One region of the Marinomonas sp. S3726 genome, then DNA from elsewhere that is predicted to be linked to it. Evidence: predicted binding sites of a transcription regulator. Region 1 holds the regulator's gene; the other holds the start of a gene.

Region 1 (7,292 bases):
CATCTGTAATGGCATTCGTTATAGTAAAAATTTGGCCTATGATGGAGAAAATGCCATCATAGCGAGAATGTTAAATGTTTGTCATAACCTGTTGAATAAAGAAGATATTTCTCAAGCTAGTCAAGATATGATAGGTCTAGATCAGAAGCAGCTACAAAGCCTTTATCAAGACCTACAAGATAACTCAGAGAATATTAAGTTGATGGTGTCTTTAATTAATGGCAACTAAGCCACTTAGAGCTCAATAGGAAACACTCTTTTCTTCAGTTCGGGTTAAATTTTTAGACTATTAGGACAATATCCTTATTTTGATGTCGATGATTGATCAGCCAAACAGCAACCCAAGATTAAACTTCACAGCGACCAAACAGTTTGATTATGTTTGGTCATCGTTAAGCCATGCTCACAGCAAAAATATTCCTGCCTTTATCTTCCCTTGGCTAGCCGAGCAAGGATCCTTGACCGCTAAGATTCAAACTCTAGGGAAGTTGACAGTTGATGTTATTTCGGACACTTGGGGCCAAACCACCCAAAGAGAAAGAAAAAAGCTTAATTTAAAAGCACGTGAAGCTGCTCGTATTCGTGAGGTAATACTTAATGTAGATGGTCAGGCGATTATCTATGCGCGCTCTATCATCCCTGCAAGGTCATTAAGAGGCCATTGGCGTTACTTGCCCAAGTTAGGCAACAAACCTCTTGGAGGCTTTCTTTATAAGCATAAAGGCCTTACACGAGGAGAGATAGAAGTCTCTCAACTACCAGCAAATTTGTTTTCCCATATAAACGAACCAACTTGGGCTAGACGTTCTGTTTTTTATCAATATGGCCAAGGCATACTGGTCAACGAAGTCTTTTTTCCAGCCATCAAACCCTTCTTAAATTTAAAGGAAGAATAATGAGTAAAGTCATTGCTTTAGCAGAGTTAGCTAGACTAGATAAGCCTATCGGCACCCTCTTACTCTTGTGGCCAACTTTGTGGGCTTTGTGGCTAGCGGCTGATGGCTTTCCTGACTGGCACTTACTTATTATCTTTATTGCTGGGGTATTTTCTATGCGCTCAGCTGGTTGTGTGATTAATGATTATGCCGACCGTAAAGTTGACGGTTTTGTTGAGCGAACCAAAGGTCGCCCATTGCCTTCTGGTAGAGTCAGTGAGAAAGAAGCCCTTGGTTTCTTTGCTTTACTCTGTCTCATCAGCTTTGTTCTTGTCCTTTTTACTGACCTAAAAACGATTCTTTTATCCTTTGTCGGATTAGGGCTTGCGGCATTATATCCTTTCATGAAACGGGTCACCCACTTACCTCAGTTGTTTCTCGGCTTAGCCTTTTCTTGGGCGATTCCTATGGCCTATGTGGCACAAGGCGGTGCTTTAACTGATATCGAACTTTGGATGCTATTTATGGCGAATGTGTTTTGGACAATCGCTTATGACACCTATTACGCCATGGTCGATCGCAACGATGATCTTAAGGTTGGTATCAAGTCCACTGCGATACTGTTTGCTCAATATGACCTTATTATTATTCTCTTGTTACAAGGGCTCACCCTGTCATTATTAGTTTGGGTAGGCGTAATTAGAGAGTTAGGCGCTTTCTTTTTTATAAGTTTATTTGTCTGTGCGGGTCTCTTTTTTCAACAGTTTTGGCAAGCAAGAAAAAGAGAGCGATCTGCTTGTTTTAAATCATTTTTAGATAATAACCGCATAGGATTATGTGTATTTTTAGGTTTTATCGCAGGCTTTTTTGTACACTAAATTAAGTCATCTGTGACATTTTAACTAAACTGTCACAATTGATCGTTTTAATTAAACCGTTCCAGAGAAGAGGATATATCCTGTGACCGGTAAAAAAGTATTAATAATTGACGATGAATCATCAATTCGAGAAATGATTGCCATTGCTCTTGAGATGGCTGGTTATGAATACCTTGAAGCGGATAATAGCCGTACCGCCTACGAGATAATCGTGGACCATAGACCCGATTTGATCCTTGTAGATTGGATGATGCCTGGTGGCAGTGGGATAGAGCTAACACGACGTCTTAAAAAAGACGCTTTAACAGCTGAAATTCCTGTCATCATGCTTACCGCAAAAAGTGAAGAAGACAATAAGATTCAAGGATTAGAAGCTGGTGCTGACGACTACATCACCAAGCCTTTTTCACCACGAGAGTTGGTTGCTCGCCTTAAGGCGGTACTACGTCGTGCTCACCCTCAGGGTGTTGATGAACCGATTGAGGTTGATGGTCTAAAACTTGACCCTCTAAGCCAAAGAGTTTCGATTGGCTCTAAGCCTTTAGAAATGGGCCCAACTGAATATCGTTTATTGAAGTTTTTAATCACTCACCAAGAAAGAGCTTACTCTAGAGCTCAACTGTTAGATCAGGTTTGGGGAGGGAATGTTTACGTTGAAGAAAGAACTGTCGATGTACACATTCGTCGCTTACGTAAGGCGATAGGAGATAGCCATGATTACCTTATTCAAACCGTTAGAGGTACAGGTTATCGATTTTCAAGCAAACGTTTGGCTTAAAACTATATGAAGACAGTTTGGAAAAGCGCCACAGTTAAACTTTTACTTGGTTTTTTCACTTGCCTATTTATTGGCACAATGAGCGAGCAAACTTTCCCTTTACTATTTATATATGCTTTAGGACTTTTAGCTTGGCAATATTACGAACTTTATCGCTTTCATAGCTGGATTCGCCGCTCTGGACGCTCACTACCTCCGGATTCCTCTGGAATTTGGGGGGATGTTTTTGACGCAGTTAACCGACTGCAAAAGAAACAAAGAAAGTCTAAAAAGCGCATGCAGCAAGCACTAGCAAGAATTGAAGATTCAACATCTGCATTACAAGATGGCGTTATCATGGCAGATAACACTGGCAGACTAGAATGGTGGAACACCTCTGCTGGAGATTTACTTGGCTTAGTTAAACCAACAGATAGAAGCCAGCCTCTTACTAATATTGTTCGTACCCCTGAGTTTTTCCGCTATTTTAGCCAAAAGCGATTTGGTGACCCTTTGGTAATCCAATCACCTGCTAAAGAAGGGGCTTTTCTAGAGTTTCAAACCACGCTTTATTCAAAAAATGACCACCTCATTTTTGTTCGTGATGTCACGCGTCTGCACTTGCTTGAGCAAATGCGTAAAGACTTTGTTGCCAATGCCTCACACGAGCTAAAAACGCCTCTCACCGTGATTAAGGGCTATCTGGAAACACTGGATATGTTTAAAGAGTCTTTGCCTGAGCGAATGCAAAAAGGCGTGGTGAATATGAACACTCAGTCTAATCGCATGGAATTACTGATCGAAGACTTACTGTTACTCTCACGTTTAGAAAGTAACCAAAGAGCAGACTCTGACCAATGGCATAATGTCAGTGATCTTATTCAGGTAATTTGTGATTCAGCGAAGGTATTTACCACCAGCGAGCATTTTTTAAGCTGGGATGCAGATGAAGAGAGCGCTATTTTCGGCAGTTACAGTGAACTTTATAGTGCCTTCTCTAATCTCGTTGTGAATGCTTTAAAATACTCACCTGATGGTGGCGAGATAGATATTAGCTGGCAAGTAAATAGAGAAGGTGGTGTTTTCTGCGTACAGGATAATGGCTTAGGGATAGACCCTAGATTTATCCCTCGCTTAACAGAACGTTTCTTTAGAGTAGATAAAGGAAGAGGGTCAGATACAGCTGGTACTGGCTTAGGTCTGTCTATTGTGAAGCATGTCTTGCACCACCACGATAGTAAGTTAGATATTAGTAGCCAGCTTGGTTTTGGCAGTACTTTTTCCTGCCATTTCCCTCGTACACGGGTAAGAGAATCAAGTCCACCAGAATTGGAAACCATAGATCAAGACGCGTCATAAATCTTGTAAGCTAGTCCAAGTAACTTGGGCTAGCTGTTTCTTTATCTAGTCATCTATCAGCCTAACCCTTAAAGCTCAACACCTTGCTACAAGCTTTCAAACAAGGCTTTGATAAAGCTTTCTTTCTCTGCATCCTGATCAATTAACCCTAATGTCACAGTTAAAAAGGATGAGGTTGGTTTTTTTTCAGTGGTTGCCACACCTTGAACATAATAATTCAGGCGGTTTACCTTACCTTTGAACTCTAAATCTAATACGGCTTGATCCAATACGCTTGGAATAACATCATCACTCTTAATCAAAAGACTGGCTTCGGTACAGCTAAACTGAATAACCATGGTTCTAAACTGCTTACCAGCAAAACGTACCATGCTAGGTACTTTAACGTCTTTGGTCGTGACTTTAGGATGCGTAATTTTAGGTTTAGTGACAGTCGCTGCTTTAGGACTTTTCCCACCTAGTAGCACATCTAGAGAACCAGAAGTATGGCTTGTCATACCTTTAGTGCCAGAGCCTGTTGCCGCTTTTGTTAAGCTGTCCAATACTTCTTTTTCAGCACCTGAGCCTCTAGCACCTTTGGCCATCAAGGCACCATCTAAATTATGCTTTTTCGCTGCTGACACTATCTTATTTACCAGTTGCTCACTGGAAAAAGGTTTACCTAGGTAATCTGTCACGCCCGTTTTAACCGCTTCAACCACATGATCTTTATCACCACGACTGGTGATCATGACAAAAGGTACATTTTCCTTTTTATAATTATCTTGCTGGCGGCACCAATCAAGTAACTCAAGCCCTGTCATTTCAGGCATTTCCCAATCACATAAGATCATGTCAAATTTGACCTTATTCATAAGTTGTTGAGCTTTTCGTCCGTTAACGGCTTCTTCCAACTGAGCTGATGGGAAATGTTTTTTTAAGGTGCGACGAATCAAATCTCGAGTAAAAGAAGCATCATCAACAACTAGAATTTTTATAGCCATTTATTTATTTCCAAAATCTTGTGCAAGGCTATCACTCTTTGAATAACTTGCTTTAAATGAATCAAACCAAAGAATGGTAGAGGCCACCACAGCTAACGGGATGACCACAAAATTAACAAACGGGATAGGTAATAGGAGCATTACTATGAAGCCAAAAGACCAGCATAAAACAGGCTTCTGCCTTAAACCTACTCGCATTTCAGCAAAAGATACTCGGTTATTATCAAACGAGTAATCCATATATTGTATTGCCAGTACCCAAGCGCCAAACAAGAGCCATAAGAAAGGCGTAATAATGTTCACTACAGGTATCATAGACAGAATAAACAAAAGTACAAAGCGAGGCAAAAAGTAGAGTATTTTTTGTAATTCTCGCACTATGCTTTGGCTAATCAAAAGGCAAATTTGACGGAAATTTAAATCAGACTCTACCGTCTCTCCCGACAATCTAGCTTCTACCTTTTCAGCCAAGATTCCGTTGAAAGGTGCTGCGATAATATTGACGCCAATGGAAAACGCGTAAAACAAACTAATAGCACTTAATAAGCTAAAACCTAGGTAAAAAAGCCAGCTTAAGAACGAAAGCCAATCTGGAAGCCAACTCATTAAATAAGCGGTTAAATCACCAAAATAGCTAAAAGCGACCATATATAAGAGAGCCATCAGGCCCATATTCGCCAATAAAGGCACCAGAATAAATAGCCTTAATCCAGATGAAAGTAGAATAGGTAACGCTTTAAGGTAAGCCCCTATTACTTGAAAAGGTTGCAATATCACAAATTTGTTCCATCAATTTTCTAGAAAATAGACATTATCATATTTTTATCTAACTTCCCTGTAATTATCACGCTTGCAAACCGATTTAGATGAGCCTATTTATTCGTTTTTTAGATTAAACCTTTATTATGCGTATAGCGTAATGCGGAATTTCGATTGAGCCATTTACCCAATTAGTTAACTATCCAAGACTCAGACATTTGCTGATCTAAAAAAAAGCTAAGTGTCTAAGAGACATTGCACCATTAATAATAAATAACTTAAGTTAACTAAAGGGGCCTTTTATGAACCTGAAAAAAACTCTACTCGCTAGTGCGTTACTTAGCGTAGCCTTCGGAGCAGTACAAACTCAAGCTGCCGATGTTCCTGCTGGCGTTAAGCTAGCCGATGTTCAAGAACTTGTTCGTGGTGGTGGCGCAGAACCTGCAACACTTGATCCACAAAAAGTAGAAGGAACACCAGGCTCTCACCGTACTCGTGAGCTTTTTGAAGGTTTATACAACCTTGATGGCGACGGCAACCTAACGCCAGGTGTTGCTACTAGCTATACAACAAATGCAGACAACACTGTTTATACATTCAACCTACGTAAAGATGCTAAATGGTCTAATGGTGAGCCAGTTACTGCTCATGACTTCGTATTTGGCTTCCAGCGTGCTGTTGACCCAGTGACTGCCTCTGCTTACGCTTGGTATGTTGAAATTCCATCTATTGTTAATGCATCTAAAATTATTAATAGTAAAGCTGATGTGAAAAGCCTAGGTGTTAAAGCTGTAGACGATTACACATTTGAAGTAACACTAGAGCGTCCAGTTCCATACTTCGTAAAAATGACATCACACCAAACTCTTTTCCCTGCACCTCGTAAAACCATCGAGAAATACGGTGATGAGTGGGTAAAACCAGGCAATATGGTTAGTAACGGTGCTTACAAGCTAGATTCTTGGATCGTAAACGAAAAAATGGAAATGGTTCGTAACGATCAATACTGGAATAATGACAAAACCGTTATCAACAAGGTTACTTTCCTACCTTTAGAAAATGACAGTGCTGACCTTAAGCGTTATGAAGCGGGTGAAGTTGATATTACTTGGAACCTACCAAGCGACCACTTCAAGCGTTTGAAGAAAGAATCTCCAAATGAAGTGATCATCACACCTCAATTAGGTACTTACTACTACCAGTTCAACACTCAGGTTGAACCTTATAACAACCCAGCAGTACGTAAAGCGCTTTCTTTCGCGATCAACCGTGACGTAATCACTAAATACGTAACAGGTGTTGGTGAGCAACCTGCTTACTCTTTCACACCTTCTATCGTAAACGGTTTTGATCCAGAAACACCTGCTTATGCAACCATGACTCAAAAAGAGCGTGAAGCTGAAGCGAAAAAACTACTTCAATCAGCAGGTTATGACAAAAATAACCCTCTGACTTTTAACCTTCTTTACAACACAAACGATGGCCACAAACGTATTGCGATTGCGATTGCCTCTATGTGGAAGAAGACTTTGGGTGTAGAAGTAACGCTTGAAAACCAAGAGTGGAAAACTTACCTAGAAACGAAAAAAGCAGGTGACTTCCAAGTTGCTCGTGCCGGTTGGATCGGTGATTACAATGAAGCATCTACTATGCTTGATTTGTTAACTTCGACTCATGGTAA
Region 2 (7,292 bases), on a different contig from region 1:
GCACAGAGCAAATAGGCGCTCAAATTGGCCTTTCAGCAACCGCTTGCCAAAGGCGTATTAAGCGTTTGCGTGAAACGGGTACTATCAAAAAAGAAGTCGCTATCTTAGATAGCAAAACACTAGCAAATCATGTCACTGTCTTAGTTGAGATTATTGTGAAATATGGAGGCAGCGAAGAGATTGAAAAATTCAAACAAGCTATGCTGAGTCATGAAGAAGTTCAACAATGTTACTATGTCACAGGTAATGCGGACTTTATTTTAATTATTACCGTTGAAAATATGCATAAATACGAAGCGCTGACTCAAAAGCTATTTTTTAGTAATAATAACATCCAGCGTTTTCATACCAATGTGGTCATGGACAATGTCAAAACAGGGCTCAACATTCCCATTAATTGAAGCAATTAACAAAACCAAATTAATAATCTGACTCTTTATTTAGAACGCCCTTTTGAAGTCACTAAATAGACTCCTAATACCGTTAGCCCCATGGCAAATAAGGCAGCGGGGACTAAGCGTTCGTCAAAAAGGACCCAAGCATTGAGACTTGCTGTCGGTGGCACCAAATAAAAATAGCTAGCCACTTGTGAAGCTTCCCCTTCACGTATCAAATAAAGTAGTAAAAATGTGGCCATGAAAGACAATACTAAAATCAACCAGGTGAGTGACAAAATTAAGGTTAGCGACCATTCAATTTCTTGCGTTTCAAAGGTAAAAGACAAAATAGTGACTAGCACTAAACTACTCACATATTGCCAAAAATTAGCCGCTAATAACTCTACTTTGGCACCAAAGTGCTTTTGATAAAGACTACCAAGTGTAATCGCTAATAGTGCCAGTAAGGCATATAAAACGGCCGTAAATGAGAAGCTAAAATCAGCTACTCCCTGAGTAAATAAGACAGTAGCAATCACACCAATTAAACCAAACCCAAAACCAAAACTTTGCCTTAAGGTGAGCCTGGCTTTATAAAGATACCAACTCAAAACGACGGTTAAGATAGGTTGTCCACCGACAATAATGGCGGTTATACCAGCAGGAAGTCCGGCTTTAATGGCAGCAAACACACCAGATAAGTACACGCCATGAATTAATAAACCAGCCACCATCTGGTGTCCAATTTCTTTTTTGGTTGGCCACTTTTTGACCCAATACCAGCACATAGCCCCTAAAAGCACTAAGGTAATAAACATACGTACCATAAGCAGCGTAAAAGGTTCGATATAAACCAGCGCGTACTTGGCACCAATAAAACCAGTACTCCATAGGAACACAAAGAAAAAGGGAGCTAAGGTGATAAGTCGTGAGAACAAAACTGAGTCCTTGTTATGTAAAGCTTAATAGCTGATATACATTCAGTTTTGCAGTGTGACTGGCTTTTACTCTAAGTGAAAGTATCAAAGAGGATAAAATAGAGAAAAGCCGCCCTAAGGCGGCTTAAAATCAATTTAGATTTGCTTTCAATTTGCCTATCTAAATTAGTGGAAGGCTGATATTTGTTTAATAAACAAGTTAGCGACTATGGCTTTTCTCCCGCCGCCATTCTCTTATCAATGTCTTCAAGTACAGCCGGTAGGCTAGCAATGGTATCTATTTGATAATGTGCTCCTGAATCTTTAAAAGCCAGCCTTGCCTTAGCTCTTGCTTGAGCTAATGTCTCTTCATTAGCCGCTTCATACTCAGCTTGGGTTAAACCAGCTTCATTACCTGATAATAAAAGAGCGACTGTCCACATGCTGGCATTCAGTCCTTCTGTAATACCTGGCACTGAGTCATCAACTTTAACGCAAGCATTAACATCAGTAACCGCCAAATCAATGACGTTTTTAAGCACCATATAAGGTGCTGGTCGGCCACCAGAGGCAAGATCATCCGTCGCCACCACATTATCAGGTGCGATACCATTTGCCTTTGCAGCAGGCAATAATTCGTCAATGACACAACGAGGGTAACCCGTACAAGAACCTATTTTTAAGCCTTGCTCTCTTAACTGATTTAGTACCTGTGGCGCACCAGGGATCGGGTCAGCATGTTGGGCAACCTTTGCAATTTGCAAAGGCATAAAAACTTCATAAATATCATCGATATTCTTATTTGTCATTGGCTCGCCAAACTGAGTTAACCAACGCTCTGCAACCTCTGGAATTCGCCCAACGGCCTGAATATGATCCCATTTACCCAGCCCCATAGGAACACGTGCCTCTGCCAAGGAAACATCAAAGTCATAACCTCGTTTAAAGGCTTCCACAAAAATGGTTGTTGGCGCAAAGGACCCAAAATCAACCAAGGTGCCTGCCCAATCAAAAATAACAGCTTGTAACTTTTGCATTTTAAATCCTCTCGTTTATTTGCTATCAGGCTGAGCCCTAGCATCTATAAAAATCTAATGTCTATTAACAATGGCATATTAAAAACGGTCTATTTAAGAACCGTGAATTCAAGCTCTGACAAGGCTTGCTCTAAAATGGCTAGCGCTTCGCTTAATTCAGAACGAGTAATAATGAGAGGTGGACTAAGTTGCAGCACATTACCCTGACTCACCTTAAAACTTAGGCCTAATGCCAAACAGCGATACATCACTTGCTCAGCTTGCACCAGAGCGCGGGTTTTCTTTATAGGATCTGTTACTAACTCGATCCCCCATAGCATGCCAACGCCTCTAACATCGCCAATAATGGGAAATTTAGCCGATAACTCAGCTAATCTTGCTTTGACAAACTCATGATCTTGCCGTGTTTTTTCTAACAAATTATCCCTTTCAATCACCTCTATCATTGCCAATGCAGCAGCACAGCCTATGGGGCTTTTCTCATGGGTATAGTGGCCTAAAGACACTTGCTCAGCCGTGTTGTATTCATCCCTCGTCAGCATGGCGGCGAAAGGCACGACGCCTGCGCCTAAACCTTTACCTATACAGAGAATGTCTGGCTCTATGTCATAGTATTGATGGCTAAACCAATGTCCTGTTCGCCCCATGCCATTAGGAATATCATCTAATATCAAGAGCACATTATGGCGATCGCAGATTTCTCTTACTCGCTTCCAATAAGCCTTACTTGGCACTTGAACATCGGTATTACGCACAGCTTCTGCGATAAAAGCACCAACGCCCCCTTCTTTTTCAATCACATACTCTAAGTAGTCTGCATAATGAAGGTCACTACCATCGGGTGAAGGTAAAGCGCCACGATAACTTACCGCTGGTGGAATGCGCTCAACACCAGCCATCAATGGTCCCATGTTTTCTCTAAAACAGGCTTCACCACCGACTGAAATTGCATCCATGGAAGCGCCATGAAAACTGTCCCACAGTGAAATCACCTTGGCATTTCCTGTCACATGCCGTGCAAGTTTTAGCGCCATACCAACAACTGAAGTACCACCTGGCGCAAAAAGCACACGATTTAAAGACTCTCCAGCAATGCTAGTGAGCTTAGCTGCACAATCAACAGCGACTTGATGAGTAAAGCGCCTTGGAGCGAAAGGTAAATCAGCTAATTGAGTTTGTATTTTCGCTATCACATGAGGATGTCCATGACCTAACTGATGAACATTATTGCCATGAAAGTCCATGTATTTATGGCCAGCTAGGTCTTCTAAATAAATCCCTTTGGCAGCAACTAAGGCATCCAAGCAAGGTGTTGACATAGCCTGATGCAAAAAATGGCGGCTATCTTGTGATAGCAGATCCTTAGTTTTTTGATCGTGACTTTGTTCTATCCAGTCTTGTCTTGCAGCACTGGTATTTGTATCCCCTTCGCTGCAAGCACTTTGCGGATTAAGCGGTGAGATTTTCATATTCTATTTCAACCAGTACATAGCATTGCTGATGGCTAAAATAAGACGCTCAATATCCCTAGGATACACATCCCCGATATTGCCAATTCTAAAACAGTCCGCATCAGATACCTTGCCTGGATAAATAACAAAGCCTTGTTTTTTCAATGCATTATAAAAATCTTTGAACTTGTAACCTTGCTCTTTTGGTGAGTAAAAAGAGGTAATAATCGGCGAGTGATGGCTTTCGTCTAATAGACACTTAAAGCCCAATCCTTGCATACCTTCAACCAAGATTTTTTGGTTTTGTGAATAACGTTGATATCTGGCTTCTATACCACCTTCTTCCTCTAGTTCTAGCATAGCTTGAGCAAAGGCCCTTACCGTGTGAGTAGGAGAAGTAAAGCGCCACTTACCCTTGTTCGCTTCCATACATAACCATTGCTGATAAAGGTCTAATGAGAGCGATCTTGCTTGACCTTGGCAGACTTCTAATCGCTTTTTATTAGCAATCACAAAACCAAAACCTGGTACACCTTGGATACATTTATTCGCAGAACTAATGAGAAAATCTATGCCTAATTCAGACATATCAAGCGGTATACCACCAAAGCTAGACATGGCGTCTAAAATCATAACCTTGTCATGCTTTTTAACTGTCTCACAAACGGTTTTAACGGGATTCAGCATGCCAGTGGTTGTTTCACAATGCACCATGGCAACATGGGTAATCTGAGCATCTTGTTGCAAAACTTCATCTATCATGGCGGCACTTGGCATGGCCATTTCACCCAGCTCAAAGACATGACAATCTAGTTCTAAATAGCTCGCAATTTCTGCCATACGTGCCCCATAAGCACCGTTATTAACCACCAGCAATTTACCGCCTTTTGGTATCACAGTCCCAATCGTTGCTTCCACTGAAGCGGTACCACTTCCTTGCATCAAGGTCGCTGTATATTGTTCTGCATTTGATGCTGATACGGCTAATGAAACCAGTTTAGATCGTATGACCTGCACTATGTCTAAATTGTATTCATCATCCCAAGTACACCAATCTTGTAGCATGGCTTCACGTACTGTTTTTGTCGTTGTTAAAGGGCCTGGGGTGAGAAGTAAGTATTGATTTTCAAGATTTCGCATTCAAAAACTCCATTTGGTATATACCAGTTTGGAGAAACTATACTGACTCTTTCACTTTCTTGTAAAGCCATAAATGAAAATTTCATAAGAGAAGTATTTTAAATACTGTGTCTTTTAATGGATTTTGACACGATAAACTCATGATATATGCAATATCTCATTGTCATCAAAACTTAATATAATGACTTATCTTTGAAACATGAGTGTCATATTCCTTTTCTAGTATGAAACAAACAATCTGGTAAATACCAAAAGGAAAACTTATGAAAACCTTCTCTAAGCTCCACACGTCTTTATGTTTTAGTGTCACTTCTCTATGTGCTGCCATGTTCACTAGCTCACTTGCAAGTGCAAAAGAGCTAACTGTTTACACGGCTTTTGAAACAGAGCAACTTGCACCTTACAAAGCAGGTTTTGAAGCTGAAAACCCAGATATCACTATCCGTTGGGTGAGAGACTCTACTGGCATAATGACGGCAAAACTCTTAGCTGAAAAAAATAACCCTCAAGCAGAAGTCATTTGGGGGCTAGCTGGCTCTTCTATGGCTCTACTTAAAAACGAAGGCATAGTAAAACATTATGTACCACAGGGTTTGGCCGAAACTCGCTCCTATCTAAATGACCCTGAAGCACAACAAGCTTGGTTCGGTAATGATGCTTTTTTCAATGCCGTATGCTTTAACGAAAGAGTTGCTAAGACAAACAACTTACCTAAGCCAAACAGCTGGAAGGATTTAACTAAGTCGGTTTATCAAGGACATATTGCCATGCCAAACCCAGCCTCTTCTGGTACGGGTTATATGCAAGTCTCAACTTGGCTACAAACCATGGGAGAGCAAAAAGCATGGCAATTTATGCAAGAGCTTGATCAAAACATTGCTCACTACACCCACTCCGGCTCTAAACCTTGCGTACAGGCAGCTATGGGGGAAGTAGCAATTGGTATTTCTATGGCAAGCCGTGGTGCCAAGTTAAAGTCACAAGGTGCACCCATTGATATTCTTATGCCAAGTGAAGGCATAGGTTGGGAAGCGGAAGCGGTTGGTTTAGTAAACACTCAATCAGAAGCGGCTAAACGCCTTGTCGAGTGGTCTTTGTCTCGAAAAGCCAATGAACTTTACAGCCAATTCTATCCTATTGTGTCTCACAAACAGGTTAATAAAAAAGTGGCGAACTATCCTGACGTTGAAAAAGCCATGGTGAAATTGGACTTTAGCGCTATGGCACAAGGTAGAAGCTCCACACTGGCAATCTGGTCTCAAAAATTTGATGCCAAGTCTGAACCAAAATAAGGCTTTACATTTTTTGTGGTAAGCCACTTTTTTTGGCTTACCACAAAATTAAAAGTCTCTTAGCTAACGTCATCATGCGGTCACACAGCTAGCGTAAAACTCATCACCTACTAGACAAGAATAGGGACGCCCATGTCAGCCTACTTAAATATACATAAGCTCAATAAATCCTTTGCAAACTTTAAAGCCTTGGAAGATATCTCTCTTAGTGTTGAAGAAGGAGAGTTTATTTGTTTTTTAGGACCATCAGGCTGTGGTAAGACCACCCTATTACGCTGTATTGCAGGTTTAGAAATTGCAGACCAAGGCTATATTACTCAAGCAAGTAAAAATATCACTCGATTACCCGCAAGCCACAGAGACTTTGGTATTGTCTTTCAGTCCTATGCACTTTTTCCCAATTTGAGCGTTGCTGACAACCTTGCTTTGGCTCTCAAACAGCAAGGTCATAATAAAAAAGAAGTGCAAAAGAAAGTTAACCACTGGCTGTCTGTTATTGACCTCGCGGGTTCTGGCGATAAGTTCCCAAGCCAACTATCCGGCGGTCAGCAACAAAGAGTCGCACTTGCAAGAGCGCTAGCTTTATCGCCAGGGCTACTTTTACTCGATGAGCCTTTATCCGCGCTTGATGCCAAGGTTAGACATCATTTGCGTACAGAAATTTGCCAATTACAAAAGCAACTTGGCATCACCACTATAATGGTGACTCACGACCAAGAAGAAGCCATGGTAATGGCGGATAAAATTGTGGTGATGAATCACGGCAAGATAGAGCAGGTAGGCACTCCCAGTGAAATTTACCTAGAACCGGCCTCCCATTTTGTCGCTAATTTTGTCGGTAGTATGAACTTTCTCCCAGCACAACTTGGACAAGATAATGAATTTAGATTGGCAGGCCAAAGTTTTTCTCCACTTTGGCCTGAGTTTATTAGTGACTACATAGAGAATACAGAATCGGATGTTCAGCAATCTCTTATTTTAGGCGTTCGTCCCGAAGATATTCAATTCTCGAACATTGAAGAGAGCAACCAAAATCTTGCCTCTAACATCAGTTTTCCTATCAATATTCAATCGCTTA

The links. The regulator PhoB, encoded in region 1, activates phosphate uptake and scavenging genes when phosphate is short. The targets are predictions, from matches to a motif close to TGTCATANNNNTGTCANA.
Region 2: TW85_RS12435 (putative 2-aminoethylphosphonate ABC transporter substrate-binding protein) is a predicted target of PhoB. The motif match lies at 5,084-5,101, and genes of this name have one in related genera.

The regions. Positions count from the first base shown of each region.
Region 1 covers NZ_JXYC01000004.1:142,943-150,234, forward strand. Annotated here, with positions in the region: gene TW85_RS01820 (HDOD domain-containing protein) at 1-229, shown strand, start outside; gene TW85_RS01825 (chorismate lyase) at 312-896, shown strand; gene ubiA (4-hydroxybenzoate octaprenyltransferase) at 896-1,753, shown strand; gene phoB (phosphate regulon transcriptional regulator PhoB) at 1,836-2,531, shown strand; gene phoR (phosphate regulon sensor histidine kinase PhoR) at 2,538-3,869, shown strand; gene TW85_RS01845 (response regulator) at 3,956-4,852, opposite strand; gene cysZ (sulfate transporter CysZ) at 4,853-5,629, opposite strand; gene TW85_RS01855 (ABC transporter substrate-binding protein) at 5,914-7,292, shown strand, end outside.
Region 2 covers NZ_JXYC01000013.1:1,852-9,143, forward strand. Annotated here, with positions in the region: gene TW85_RS12410 (Lrp/AsnC family transcriptional regulator) at 1-401, shown strand, start outside; gene TW85_RS12415 (DMT family transporter) at 437-1,315, opposite strand; gene phnX (phosphonoacetaldehyde hydrolase) at 1,522-2,331, opposite strand; gene TW85_RS12425 (aspartate aminotransferase family protein) at 2,421-3,800, opposite strand; gene phnW (2-aminoethylphosphonate--pyruvate transaminase) at 3,804-4,922, opposite strand; gene TW85_RS12435 (putative 2-aminoethylphosphonate ABC transporter substrate-binding protein) at 5,186-6,214, shown strand; gene TW85_RS12440 (putative 2-aminoethylphosphonate ABC transporter ATP-binding protein) at 6,347-7,292, shown strand, end outside.